One region of the Weizmannia acidilactici genome, then DNA from elsewhere that is predicted to be linked to it. Evidence: riboswitches for the same ligand, from Rfam matches in the RefSeq annotation. Region 1 holds a riboswitch; each other region holds the start of a gene.

The links. A riboswitch is a leader RNA that binds a small molecule or an ion and turns the genes downstream of it on or off. The one in region 1 is predicted to bind S-adenosylmethionine.
Region 2: it holds a riboswitch for S-adenosylmethionine, as region 1 does, so the genes downstream of both, GBH70_RS04905 (O-acetylhomoserine aminocarboxypropyltransferase/cysteine synthase family protein) here and GBH70_RS10230 (methionine ABC transporter ATP-binding protein) in region 1, are expected to answer to the same signal.
Region 3: it holds a riboswitch for S-adenosylmethionine, as region 1 does, so the genes downstream of both, GBH70_RS00655 (Fur-regulated basic protein FbpA) here and GBH70_RS10230 (methionine ABC transporter ATP-binding protein) in region 1, are expected to answer to the same signal.

Annotation. Positions count from the first base shown of each region.
Region 1 is NZ_BKZR01000025.1:5,071-9,609, forward strand. Features, by position in the region: gene GBH70_RS10215 (ParM/StbA family protein) at 1-148, shown strand, start outside; gene GBH70_RS10220 (hypothetical protein) at 160-723, shown strand; gene GBH70_RS10225 (ABC transporter ATP-binding protein) at 851-1,630, shown strand; SAM riboswitch class I at 1,721-1,828, shown strand; gene GBH70_RS10230 (methionine ABC transporter ATP-binding protein) at 1,901-2,941, shown strand; gene GBH70_RS10235 (methionine ABC transporter permease) at 2,931-3,593, shown strand; gene GBH70_RS10240 (MetQ/NlpA family ABC transporter substrate-binding protein) at 3,668-4,510, shown strand.
Region 2 is NZ_BKZR01000009.1:34,222-38,760, reverse strand. Features, by position in the region: gene GBH70_RS04915 (murein hydrolase activator EnvC family protein) at 1-1,002, shown strand, start outside; gene cls (cardiolipin synthase) at 1,292-2,740, shown strand; SAM riboswitch class I at 2,879-2,986, shown strand; gene GBH70_RS04905 (O-acetylhomoserine aminocarboxypropyltransferase/cysteine synthase family protein) at 3,123-4,421, shown strand; gene metX (homoserine O-acetyltransferase MetX) at 4,451-4,539, shown strand, end outside.
Region 3 is NZ_BKZR01000001.1:131,180-135,718, reverse strand. Features, by position in the region: gene GBH70_RS16575 (hypothetical protein) at 1-59, shown strand, start outside; gene GBH70_RS00660 (aspartyl-phosphate phosphatase Spo0E family protein) at 166-375, shown strand; gene GBH70_RS16570 (hypothetical protein) at 452-589, shown strand; gene GBH70_RS00655 (Fur-regulated basic protein FbpA) at 620-829, opposite strand; SAM riboswitch class I at 910-1,012, opposite strand; gene mutL (DNA mismatch repair endonuclease MutL) at 1,116-3,017, opposite strand; gene mutS (DNA mismatch repair protein MutS) at 3,033-4,539, opposite strand, start outside.

The DNA.
Region 1 (4,539 bases):
TTTGGATGGGTACAACATCGATTTCTTTGAAGACGAAAAAGAAAGCATTTGGATGATGGCGAATGCCTACTACAAATTAATTTCGGATTATGTGAGGAAAAACATTAAACCGGAAGACAAAGGAAAGAAACCTGTCGAATCCAAATAAGGTGAAAAGGCATGGAAAAACAAAGTGAGATGAAGAGGGGACAGACGATTGCTTTCCGGATCCCCTCGGACACACCCGACCATATTTTAAGGGAACTCCAAAAGCTGAAAGAAAAAGAAAGAAGGAATTTTTCAAGAAAAATTGCCGAATACGTGGTACAAGGCATCAACCAATCGCTGGTAAAAGAAAAAGAAACGATCACGATCCCGCTTCCCCGGAAGCTGTCGAAAGCCCAGCATGACTGGCTCAAGCATGAACACTCGGAAGCGATGTTGGGCAGCATCGTCTACCAGCTGATCCAGGATCCACTACGGGTGACGTCGCTGTTTGCCGCGTTGGCAAGCAAATCGACAAATATTGACGAAGCCCTGTATTTGCAGGAAGACCTCCCGGAAATAGGGGCGCCGGATAAGACGGAAACAGCGAACGCTGCTGCCCCCGGCACGGTACAGGATGATCTCGATGCTTTCGACTGGAGGACGGCGGTGCAGGAACAGGCTGCCGCGGAAGAACCGGAAAAAGAAGAGGACCTGGAAGATCTGCTTGGAGACTTTCTGGCCAGCATGAATAAATGAAAAGGGTTTTCCACGCTGTCTTGTATGAAAAAGGGCGCCCCAGAGTCAATGATTGACTTTAAGGGTAGCCCCTTTTCATTTTAAGAAATAGTACTATAATGAAAATTAAAAAAAGGGGATGGCAAAGATGGAAAACATCATTGAACTTTCTGGGGTAAGTTTTATGCGGGACGGCAAAAAACTGCTTTCGGATATTAACTGGACCATCCAAAAAGGGGAACACTGGGCTGTCCTTGGTTTAAACGGTTCCGGAAAAACGACTTTGCTCAATATGATCAACGGATATATCTGGCCGACAACCGGCAGCATCCGGGTGCTCGGGCAGACATTCGGAAAAACAAGCCTGCCGGAGCTAAGAAAATCGATCGGCTGGGTGAGTTCGTCGATTCAGGAAAGGATTCCGCGCACCCAGCTTGCCCGCCATGTCGTCATCAGCGGGAAGTATGCCTCAATTGGATTGTATGAGGAATTTACCAAAGAAGACGAAGACAAGGCCATCCACCTGATGGAAAAATTAAATTGCGTTGGTCTTGCGGACAGCCCGTATGAACAATGCTCGCAGGGGGAAAGGCAGAAACTGCTGATTGCACGCGCGTTAATGGCGGAGCCGCGCATCCTGATTTTGGACGAGCCTTGCAACGGGCTGGATCTGTTTGCCCGGGAAATCCTGCTGAAAAGCGTTGAAGAGCTGGCTGGTGATCCAAACGGGCCGGCATTGATTTACGTAACGCACCATCCGGAGGAAATTTCGCCGGTATTCCAAAAGACTTTGCTGCTCAGGCGCGGGGAAGTGTTTCAACAGGGGGACACTTCCGATATGATTGAAAAAACATCGCTCTCCCGCTTCTTTGAACATGAAATCCATGTGGAATGGCGGGGGAACCGGGCTTCATTTCAACTCGTTTGATTTTTGGAAAAATGATGTAAAGAAAAAATATAAAATATGAATTGACAAATCCCTAGTCGTCCACTAATATTTAAAGTATAACAAATGAATAACTTATCAAGAGAGACTGAGGGACAGGCCCAATGACGTCCAGCAACCTTCAAAGCTGCTTTGAAAGGTGCTAATTCCTGCAGAATGTTTCATTCTGAAAGATAAGTCACTTTTACGGCAAACCTCTTTCGAATGAAAGTGGTTTTTTTTTGCCTGAAGCTTACAAAAGGAGATTTTCACATGCTGGTATTAGATGATATTCATAAAGTGTATGGCAAAGGAAAGGAGAAAAAGGTCGAGGCTTTAAAGGGTATCAACCTGCGCGTTGAAAAAGGGGAAATTTTCGGCGTAGTCGGATACAGCGGTGCCGGAAAAAGTACGCTCATCAGATGCGTGAACCTTTTGGAACGGCCGACATCAGGAAAAGTCCTGATTAACGGGGTTGACCTTCTCGCCCTTTCACCGAAAGAACTGCGGAATCAGCGAAAAAAAATCGGGATGATTTTCCAGCAGTTTAACTTGCTCCAATCGAAGACGATTTTCCAAAACGTGGCCATGCCGCTTGTGCTTGAACACCGCCCGAAGGAAGAAATCAAAGCGAAAGTGACCGAGTTATTATCTTTTGTCGGTTTGGAAGACAGAATGAACCATTATCCGGAACAATTATCGGGCGGCCAAAAGCAAAGGGTTGGTATCGCGCGCGCATTGGCAACCGATCCGGACATCCTGCTCTGCGATGAAGCAACGTCGGCCCTTGACCCGAACACAACCGAAGCAGTGCTCGATCTTTTGCGGAAAGTCCGCGACGAGCTCGGCATCACCATTTTAATGATCACGCATGAGATGAATGTCATCCGCGATGTTTGCGATAAAGTAGCGGTGCTGGATGGTGGGAAAATTGTCGAGCAGGGTCCTGTCATCGATATTTTTACAGAACCGAAAACACAGATTGCGAGAAGCTTCGTCAAAACGGTTCTCAATGACTCGATCCCGAAGTCGGTGCAAAAACTGATTGATGAGAGCAGCAAGGAAAACCCGCACGGCATCTATCGGATTCTGTTTAAAGGGGCATCCACCAATGTGCCGCTTTTGTCAAATACCGCGAAACATTTTTCCGTTGATTTGAATGTGCTCCACGGCATGATCACCGAACTCCAGGGCATTCCTTTCGGAAATCTGCTTGTTGAGCTGAAAGGCGATCGTGAAGAGATAGAGCGTGCCATCCAGTACATTCGGGAACATGACGCGATCATCAGGGAGGTGGAACAAAATGGCATTTGATTGGTCATGGTTTTGGCCGGAATTTTTCACGGCAATTAACCAAACACTATACATGGTCATTGTATCCTTAATCATTTCTATTATCATCGGGATTCCAGTCGGCGTCATTCTCGTTATTACCCGGGAAAACGGGATTTTGGAAAATAAATGGATTTTCAATATTTTAAACGTCATTATCAATATTTTCAGATCTATTCCTTTTATCATTTTAGTTGTCGCGATCATCCCGTTTACCCGCCTTATTGTCGGAACGGCGATCGGAACAACGGCAGCAATCGTCCCGCTTGTCCTGTATACGGCTTTTTATATCGGGCGGCTTGTTGAAAGCTCCCTCCTGGAGGTCGATAAAGGCACAATTGAACTCGCCCAGTCCATGGGGGCAACGCCTTGGCAGATCATTTGGAGGTTTTTGCTTCCGGAAGCTTTGGCATCCATTGTCCTGAATTTAACGATTGCGACAATCGGACTGATCGGTGCATCCGCGATGGCAGGGGCTGTCGGGGCTGGCGGGGTCGGCGATTTGGCGATTACGTACGGCTACAACCAGTTCCAAACAGGGGTCATGATTATTACGGTTGTTACACTGATCGTCCTGGTACAGCTTGTTCAGACATTAGGGAATTTCTTATCCAGGAAGATTAGGAGAAAATAAGCTTGCATGGCATTGACCACTGTGAATAAGGTTTACACCTTTCAATAAAAATATTTTCAGGGGGATTTATCACTATGAAAAAATTTGCCATTATTTTATTGGGCCTCATTCTTGTTTTGGCAGGATGCGGAACCAAGAACAATTCAAGTAGCAGCACCACCACCAAGACGATCAAAGTGGGGACAACCACTTCTGAAGTGCCGACTTGGACATTGATCCAAAAACTTGCGAAAAAGAAAAACATCAATATTAAGATTGTCCGTTTTGATGATTACGTACAGCCGAACCTCGCTTTAAACGACGGGGAAATTGACATTAACGCATTCCAAACGGTTGTTTATTTCGATGATTTTATTAAACAGCGCAACTTGAAGCTTTCTGCAATCGGTACAACAAATATTTGGCCGATGGGCATTTACTCGAAAAAATATAAAAAGGTAAGCCAAATCAAAGACGGAGACCAAATCGTCATTCCGAAAGACCCGACAAACCTGGGCAGGGCATTATTGCTGTTGCAAAAAGCCGGTTTGATCACGGTGAAAAAAGGATTTACAGGCAAAGGCGGCCTGGAAAACATTGCTTCAAATCCGAAACATTTGAAAATCACTGCGGTTGACGCTGCCCAAACGCCGCGTGGCATGGATGATGCGGCAGCTGCCGTCATCAACTGCGACATGGCGATCAACGCAGGCTTGAGCCCGGTAAATGACTCTATCTTCCGTGAAGATGCAAGCAATAAAGCATACATTAATATCATTGCTGCCCGTACAAAAGATAAAAACGACAAAACTTTGCAGGAAATCGTAAAAATCTACCATTCCAAAGAAGTGACAGATTTTATTAAAAAACATTATAAAGGTGCAGCCGTACCGGTCGTTAAACCAGTATCATACTTAAAAGACTATAAACAAAACTAATCCGCTGAAAAGCCCGGCATAGAAAAGCC
Region 2 (4,539 bases), on a different contig from region 1:
GAAACAAAAAGCCAAATTTCCGAACTGAAGAAAAGCATCGGGAAATTAAAAAAGAGAATTGAAGAGCGGAATGGAATTTTAAAAGACCGCGCCCGCGCGATGCAGAAAAATGGCGGCGGTTCTGTCAATTATTTGGATGTCATTTTGGAAGCAAAAAGTTTCGATGATTTAATTGACCGGATTGCGGCTGTGAAAACGCTTGTCGAAGCGGACCAAAAAATTATCGAAGAACAGAAAAAAGATGAGCAGGATCTGAAAGAAAAGCAGACTGCCATTGAAAGTAAACTGGCAGATTTGGAATCGATGCTTTCCAATCTGAAATCATTAAAAGCGAAATTAAAAGATGACCAGAATGCGAAATCCGCATTGGTCAAAAAACTTGAAAAGCAAAAAGACAGTTTGCAAGAAGAAAAGATGTCTCTGAGTGAACAGAAGAGCATCTTGGCCGACCAAAAAGCTTCGGTTGAAAAGGCGATTGCATTGGCGAAAAAGCAGCAGGCCGCAACCAAACCGCAGGCGGAAACCGGATCCTCTTCTGGTTCAAGTTCTACGGGCAGCAGCAGTTCTGCAGGGTCTGGCGGACCGCTTCCGAAAGTATCTTCCGGGGCATTTACGCGTCCGGTAGCGGGGTATATTTCATCTGAATTTGGTGCGCGTTCCGGCGGTTTCCATCCGGGCATTGATATTGCCAACAGCATCGGTACGCCGGTTGTTGCGGCAGCCGACGGGATTGTGTTCAGGGCATACCATTCTTCTTCGTACGGAAATTGTGTGATGATTACCCATTATATTAACGGGAAACTGTACACGACGGTTTATGCCCACTTGAGTTCTTACTCTGTAAGTACAGGGCAGTCAGTCAGCAAAGGTCAGCAGATCGGCGTAATGGGCAATACAGGCGAATCTACGGGGCCACACCTTCACTTTGAAATTTATAATGGCCGCTGGACTCCGCCACCGCATAATGGCGCCCAAAATCCGAGAAACTTTATCAATTTTTAATAAAAGGCTCTTGATGCCGCGGTGTATTAGAGAGCCGGAAAAAGAACTGCATCCAATGGGTGCGGTTCTTTTTTAGTGGTGGAAGAAAAGTACATGAAAATAAAAGTGCATTTACGTGGGTCAGGAACAAATATTATGGTATGATACAATTGTCATTTTTCCCGCTACATCAAACAATAAACGATTTGGGCATCCGCCCCGCAGCCGCCTTCCGTACGCCGGCATTTTCCAAAAGGCGGAACGGCGGCAGACACGGCAAAAACGAAGAAGGGTGCATGAAAAGGAGAACATAATGATTGTAACGGTATTATTGGTGATTTTATTTCTTTTAAACTTTATCCTGGCGGGAACCGTTATTTTCCTTGAACGGCGGGATGTCGGAGCAACTTGGGCGTGGTTGCTGGTGCTTTTATTCATTCCGATCGCTGGATTTGTACTCTATTTAGTTTTCGGGCAGAATTTAAGCCGGCGTAAAATATTCGATTGGAAAGTTCAGGAAAAAATTGGGATTAAAGAAATTGCCCAACAGCAAATTGAACTTTTGCGGGAGAACCGTTTCCCATTTCATGATGAACGGACGGTGCAGTACAAAGACCTTGTTTACATGCTGCTGGTGAATGACGGTGCGATTCTCTCCCAGGATAACCACGTCGATATTTTTACAGACGGTAAGGAAAAATTTCTGGCATTGTTTGAAGACATCCGGAAGGCAAAGGACAGCATCCACCTCGTTTATTACATTTTCCGCAACGACCGCCTTGGAAATGAAATGATCGAACTGCTTACCGAAAAAGCAAAAGAAGGCGTAAAGGTGCGGCTGCTTTACGATGATATGGGATCGCGGATGCTGTTCCGCCGCAGTTTTTTCCGGCCGCTTGTCGAGGCAGGCGGCGAAGTGGCGGCATTCTTCCCGGCGCGCATTCCGCTCATCAATTTGCGCGTCAATTTCAGGAACCACCGGAAACTGGCGATCATTGACGGCCGCATCGGGTACATCGGCGGCTTTAATGTCGGAGACGAATATTTGGGGCTGGACAAAAAATTCGGCTATTGGCGCGACACCCACTTGAGAATTGAAGGTAGCGCCGTTTATGGGATGCAGACCCGGTTCATTTTAGACTGGAACCAGGCGTCGCCGAACGATATTAAAAATGAAGAACGGTACTTTCCGGTGATCGAGCCGCAAGGGGAAACGGATATCCAAATTGTCTCAAGCGGCCCCGATTCCGAATGGGAGCAAATCAAAAACAGTTATATCAAAATGATCAATTCCGCCAAAAAATATATTTATTTGCAAACGCCTTATTTTATTCCAGATGACAGTTTGCTGAACGCGCTGAAGCTTGCGGCCTTATCCGGGGTTGATGTCCGGATCATGATCCCGAACAAGCCTGACCATATGTTTGTATATTGGGCGACGCTTTCGAATATCGGTCAGCTTTTAAAAACTGGCGTGAAAGTGTACATTTACCAAAATGGTTTTATCCATGCAAAAATGATTGTGGTGGATGGGAAAATTTCCTCTGTCGGGACGGCCAATATTGATGTACGCAGCTTCCGCCTGAATTTCGAAGTGAATGCTGTGCTGTACGACCGCAAGCTTTCGGGCAGGCTCTCCCACATTTTCAGAAAAGATATGGCGGATTCAACCGAACTGACGCTGCAAGATTATCAGAAACGCCCGCTTGTGATCCGTTTCAAAGAATCGATCTCCCGCCTGTTATCGCCAATTTTGTAAAAGTGTGCAAGGGGCGGAAACATCCCCCCCGCATGATCGAAAAGAAAAATTGAAAAAATGGGTTGACGATTCAGAAATTGTAATCTATAATTTTTACCAATGAGTCATTTAAAAATTTTCATAATTTTAATTGAAACACTCTTATCAAGAGCGGCGGAGGGACTAGGCCCTGCGAAGCCCGGCAACCTTCAGGCATATGCTTGAAAAGGTGCTAATTCCTACAGACATTCGTCTGAAAGATAAGGGGAGGAACTTACATAACGTAGCCCTCTTCCTTATGAAGAGGGTTTTTCTATTCCTCTTCTAAAAAAGTGCCTTGTCTTGTCGGAATTGTTTTTTATCTTTTCCTAGGCAAATTTTACTATAGTAGGAGGAATTGTAAATGACAGAAGAATCTTTACGCCCTGAAACTTTATTATTGCACGGAGGACAGGAACCGGACCCGGCCACAGGTTCGCGCGCGGTACCTGTATATAGAACGACCTCTTACGTTTTTAAAGATACGGATTACGCGCAGGGCGTCTTCAATTTAACGCAAGAAGGCTTTATCTATACACGGATCGGCAACCCGACTCTGGATGTATTTGAAAAACGCGTGGCGCAGCTTGAAGGCGGCACGGCGGCGGTTTCCTTTTCATCCGGCGCGGCGGCGATCGCATTTTCAATTTTAAACATTGTGCGGGCAGGGGATGAAATTGTTTCGGCCAGCAACCTGTACGGCGGCACGTACAATTTGTTCTCCGTCACGCTGCCGAAATACGGCATCAATGTCAAATTTGTCGACGGTTCTGATCCTGAAGCGTTCAGGAATGCCATTACCCCGAAAACGAAAGCATTGTACGCAGAAATTATCGGCAACCCGAGCCTGCAGGTGCTGGATATCGAAAAAGTGGCGGAAATTGCCCATGAAAACGGGATTCCATTAATTGTAGACAATACATTCGCATCCCCATACTTGTGCAACCCGATCAAATGGGGGGCGGATATTGTCGTCCACTCCGCCACAAAATGGATCGGCGGCCACGGCACGGCAATCGGTGGCGTTGCGGTCGACGGCGGCCATTTTGACTGGAATACGGAAAAATTCCCGGACTTCAGCGAACCGGATCCGAGCTACCACGGATTGCGTTACGGCGTCGATACGGCGGAGGCAGCTTTTGCTACGAAACTCCGCGTCCAATTGCTGCGCGATTTCGGCCCGACATTAAGCCCGGATAACGCATTCCTGTTCCTGCAAGGGCTCGAAACGCTGCATCTGCGTGTCGAAAGGCATAACGAAAATGCTTTGAAAGTGGCGAAGTTCCTGCAAAACCATCCGGACGTTGCTTGGGTGAACTACCCTGGGCTGAAAGATCATCCTTCACATGAACTGGCGAAAAAATATTTAAAAGGCGGTTTCGGTTCGATTGTCAACTTCGGGGTTAAAGGCGGCCGGGAAGCAGGCAGAAAAGTGATCGACAATATTAAACTGTGGTCGCATGTTGCCAATGTCGGCGATGCCAAATCGCTCATCATTCACCCGGCAACAACCACGCATTCGCAGCTGAGCGACGAAGAACTGAAAAAATCGGGCGTAACGGAAGACTTGATCCGCTTGTCTGTCGGCCTGGAAGCAGTTGAAGATATAACGGCCGACCTAGATCAGGCAATACGAAAAGCAACGGCAGTTACAGCACAATGACAAAAAATGTACTGTATGGGGGGAAGAAAGTGAAAAAGGTAGAAATCGGTACGTTGGTGCTGGAAAGCGGAAAAAAGATCCCTCATGCAGAATTGGCATATGAACGGCGTGGCCCTTT
Region 3 (4,539 bases), on a different contig from region 1:
TTGGGTGCGTCATCCATCCCGATCATGACGAAATTCCTCTCGGCCGATCCGAAGAATAGCCTCTTTCCAATCCGCAAACATTCTCCAAAACGGATCTGATTGTCCCGCTCCGTGAAAATTTTTGCTTAATTGTTTCCCCCCATATTTCCGGAAAGGAACGTTTGTATGCCAAAAAACAACCGTAAACCAAACCAAAAAACTTCTAATTTGTCCCGCAACATCAACATAATCCGGAAAAAGATGATGCAATTTGCCGTGCAAAAAGGTTTTAACCACCCGGAAACCATCCGCCAGAGCCAGCTCCTGGACAAGCTCATTTATGAATACCAGCTGTACATGCTCCAAAAAGGCAAAGATGCTTCGTTCTCCGATTAAAACGTCTCCATTTCCGCCGGATATTTCCCGTTTTTACGGCAACACTATGGGCAGCTGAATGAAAGGAGGCGAGATTGTGAAAAAGGGCATAAATGGTTCAACCCGCGTTCTTATTATAAAATCCGCGGGAAATACCTTGGAGGAAAAAGGAATTTCCGAAACGCACAGGCAGCTCAATGCCGCCTATTTTGAAATGGAACGGTTGACCGCCTAAGGGAACAGGATTTAAAATGACCTTTCCGGTTTATTTTTTCCGTTTCCAATGGATCGATTCCCAGCCGCTGTGGGGATGCACCTGCGATTGGATATGCCGGTATTCCTGTTCAAGTTCGTGAAGCGTGAGTTCAAACAGGTGCTTCCCTCCTTTTTTATAAATATGGAAGGCAATCAGCCGGTCAATCAGTTCATTCCTCCTTTTTTCAGCTGCCAATTCCCTGTCTTTTATATTGCCCATTTGTATCGCTCCTTTTATTTAAAAATAAAACCCCGCTTCAAAAATAAGAAGAGGGGTTCTTCAAATGGGCATGTCACCTCAACTTATCTTCAAAGCCTCAGGCTTATTGGAATTAGCACCGTGCCGTGCAGGCCGGTTGCTGAGGTTTCATCGGGCCAATCCCTCCACCTCTCTGGATAAGTTAATCGATGTAAATGTATGTTGGTTTTATTATATGCATATTAATCCGATGTGTCAAGTGCGATTTAATATCCTCCCCCAATTTCATAAGGGGATTTTGCTCAAACTACATCACCCTCTTAAACATCTTCTCAAGATCGTAAACCGAGTAATGAATGATAATCGGGCGACCGTGCGGGCATGTGAACGGGTCGGACGACATCCGGAGGGCGTCCAGAAGCGCCTGGATTTCGTCATTGCGCAAGTGCCGGTTTGCCTTAATCGAGCCTTTGCAGCTCATCATGATGGCCGCTTCTTCGCGCAATTTTTTGATATCCACTTTTTTCACCAAAAGGACCTGTTCAATCATTTCTTCAATGACTTCTTTTTCCTCGTTTTTCGGGAACCATGTCGGATGCGAACGGACGATAAAGCTGTTATGCCCGAACGGTTCCAAAAAAACGCCGACTTCTTTCAGCGCATCAAGGTTTTCCTGAATTTTAATCGCCTCGTCCGTCGAGTATTCAAGCGTCAGTGGCACAAGCATATCCTGCAGTTCTTTTTTGACCTCTCCCACTTTTTCGCGGAAATATTCGTATTTGACCCTTTCCTGGGCGGCGTGCTGGTCAATGATGTACAGGCCGTTTTCATTTTGCGCGAAAATATATGTGCCGTGCATCTGGCCGATCGGATACATTGGCGGAACGCGCGGCGCCGGATTCTCAACGGCAATCGTCTGTTCTGCTTCTTTATAATCGAATGCCGTATCCGTTTCCCGGACCGTTTCCGGAAAAACCGGATCCTCTGGCGGCTTTGAAAGCGGAGAAGGAGTTTCCGGACTTTGTCCAGGGTTCGGCATATACAGTTTTTTCATTTCTTGTTCGGGCAGCAAAGCATCTTTATGCGAATAAATCGGAAAACTTGGTTTTACGGGGGCTTCCACATTTTTCGGCCCCTCTTTTTCCGGCAGATGGTCAAGCCGGAATGAAACCTGCTCCTGCTTTGGCTTCTCCGCTGCCCGGATCATGCCGGTAGGGATCAATTCCTGCTTCTTAAATGCGGCTTTGATCGTTTCCGAAATGATTTGGCAAAGCTCTTTTTCTTTGCTGAGACGCACTTCAAGCTTTGCAGGGTGGACATTGGCATCTACGAGAACCGGATCCATTCTCACCGAAAGCAGCGCAATCGGATAACGGCCGATCGGAAGCAGCGTATGGTACCCTTCCAAAATCGCCTTGGCAAGCGGGTAATTTTTTATGAACCGGCCGTTGACCATCGTAGAAATATAATTGCGCGACGCCCTTGTGATTTCCGGAAGGGCAATATAACCGTTGAGTTCAAAATCAAGCGTTTCCGCATGGATTGGAATCATCTTTTTTGCAATATTGACCCCGTAAATGGCAGCGAGCACCTGGCGCACATCGCCGTTTCCATTTGTCTGCAAAAGCATCTTCCCCCCATGGCGGAGGCGGATTGACACTTCCGGATGGGCAAGCGCCAGGCGATTGACGACATCGGTAATATTGCCGAGCTCGGTGTGGATCGATTTCATATATTTTAGCCGTGCCGGGGTGTTGAAAAATAAATCCGTGACTGTCATTTCCGTCCCTTTCCGGCTTGGCGCCGTTTCGTGAGAAAGCCATTTTCCTCCTTCTATTATGGCTTTTATGCCCGGCCCTTCACCGGTTGACGTTACGATTTCCACGCGAGCAACGGACGCAATGCTCGGCAGTGCCTCACCGCGGAAACCAAGCGAACGAATACGGAATAAATCATGCTCGTTTTTAATTTTACTTGTCGCATGGCGCGAAAATGCTAGCTCCACATCATCCGCTTCAATGCCAGTGCCGTTGTCGATGACATGGATTTTCTGGAGGCCGGCTTCTTCCACATCGATTTCAATCACGGTGCTTTGTGCATCAATCGCGTTTTCCACCAACTCCTTGACAACAGATGCTGGCCGTTCCACCACTTCTCCGGCAGCAATCCTGTTGGAAAGCCACTCGTCCAATTGGGCAATTTTCCCCATCGCGGACAACACCACCTATTTTTTTAATTTTTTCTGGATCTCATATAGGGCGTTCATCGCCTGCAGCGGCGTCATTTCAAGCAAATCCAGTTCTTTGATTTGCTGGATCACTTTTCTTTCCTTTAAAACAGGCTCCTTATGCCTGATTTCTTCCGGCTCTTCAAAAAATGACAGCTGGGCCGGCGCTTCATGGGCAGCAGCCGTTTCGCGAGCAGGCAATTGCTTTTCGCCCCCGTCGTGGTTCTCAAATTCATGCAAAATTTTCTCGGCACGCTTGATCACGCCATCCGGTAGGCCGGCCAATTGGGCAACATGGATCCCGTAGCTTTTATCGGCCGGGCCTTCTTTGATTTTATGGAGAAAAACGACTCTTCCGTTTTGCTCCATGGCACTGACATGGATATTTTGCAGTTTGTCCAATTCTTCGGAAAGCGCGGTCAGCTCATGGTAATGGGTGGAGAAAAGCGTTTTTGCCCCGATTTTATCATGGATATATTCGATCATGGCCTGTGCAAGCGCCATACCGTCATATGTAGAGGTTCCGCGGCCTATTTCATCAAATAAAATCAAACTGTTTTTTGTCGCGTGGGCAATGGCATTTTTCGCTTCGAGCATTTCCACCATAAACGTGCTCTGCCCGGAAATTAAATCATCCGCAGCACCAATTCTTGTAAAAATTTGGTCAAAGATCGGCAGTTCCGCTTCGTCAGCCGGCACAAAGCAACCCATTTGCGCGAGGATCACTGTCAACGCAATCTGCCGCATATATGTGCTTTTCCCCGACATATTCGGCCCAGTAATCAAAAGGATTTCACGTCGGCCATCCATCAGGCAGTCGTTCGGCACATAGCTTTGTGAATCGAGCACTTTTTCGACAACCGGGTGGCGGCCGTCTGTGATTTTCAATACGCCGTCTTCACGGAAAACAGGTTTCGTATAATGGCGGTTTTCACTTACGGTTGCAAAACTTTGGAGCACATCAATCATGCTGACCGCTTTGGCAAGGCTTTGCAGGCGCGGAATAAACTCTTTTACGTGTCCGCGAATTTCCGTAAACAGCTCGTATTCAAGATCAATGATCCTTTCTTCCGCCTGCAAAATGAGCGCTTCTTTTTCTTTGAGCTCGGGGGTAATAAACCTTTCGGCGTTTGCAAGCGTCTGCTTACGTTCGTAGCGTCCTTCTTCCAGCAGGTGGAGATTCGCTTTTGTCACCTCAATATAATAGCCGAACACACGGTTGTAACCAACTTTCAGCGACTTAATCCCGGTCCGTTCCCGCTCCTCCTGTTCGAGGCTTGCAATCCACTGCTTGCCGTTTTTGCTCGCGTCCCGGTAACGGTCGAGCTCTTCATCGTAGCCGTCGCGGATCATGCCGCCTTCTTTAACGGAGACAGGGGGATTGTCTGCAATCGCGCGTTCAAGCAGATCTGTCAGTTCCTCGCACGGATCAAGAAGCGAGGCAAGTTTTTCGCTTTCCGCATTCCCTAAGCTTTCAATCAACGCGCGGATACCCGGAACCTGC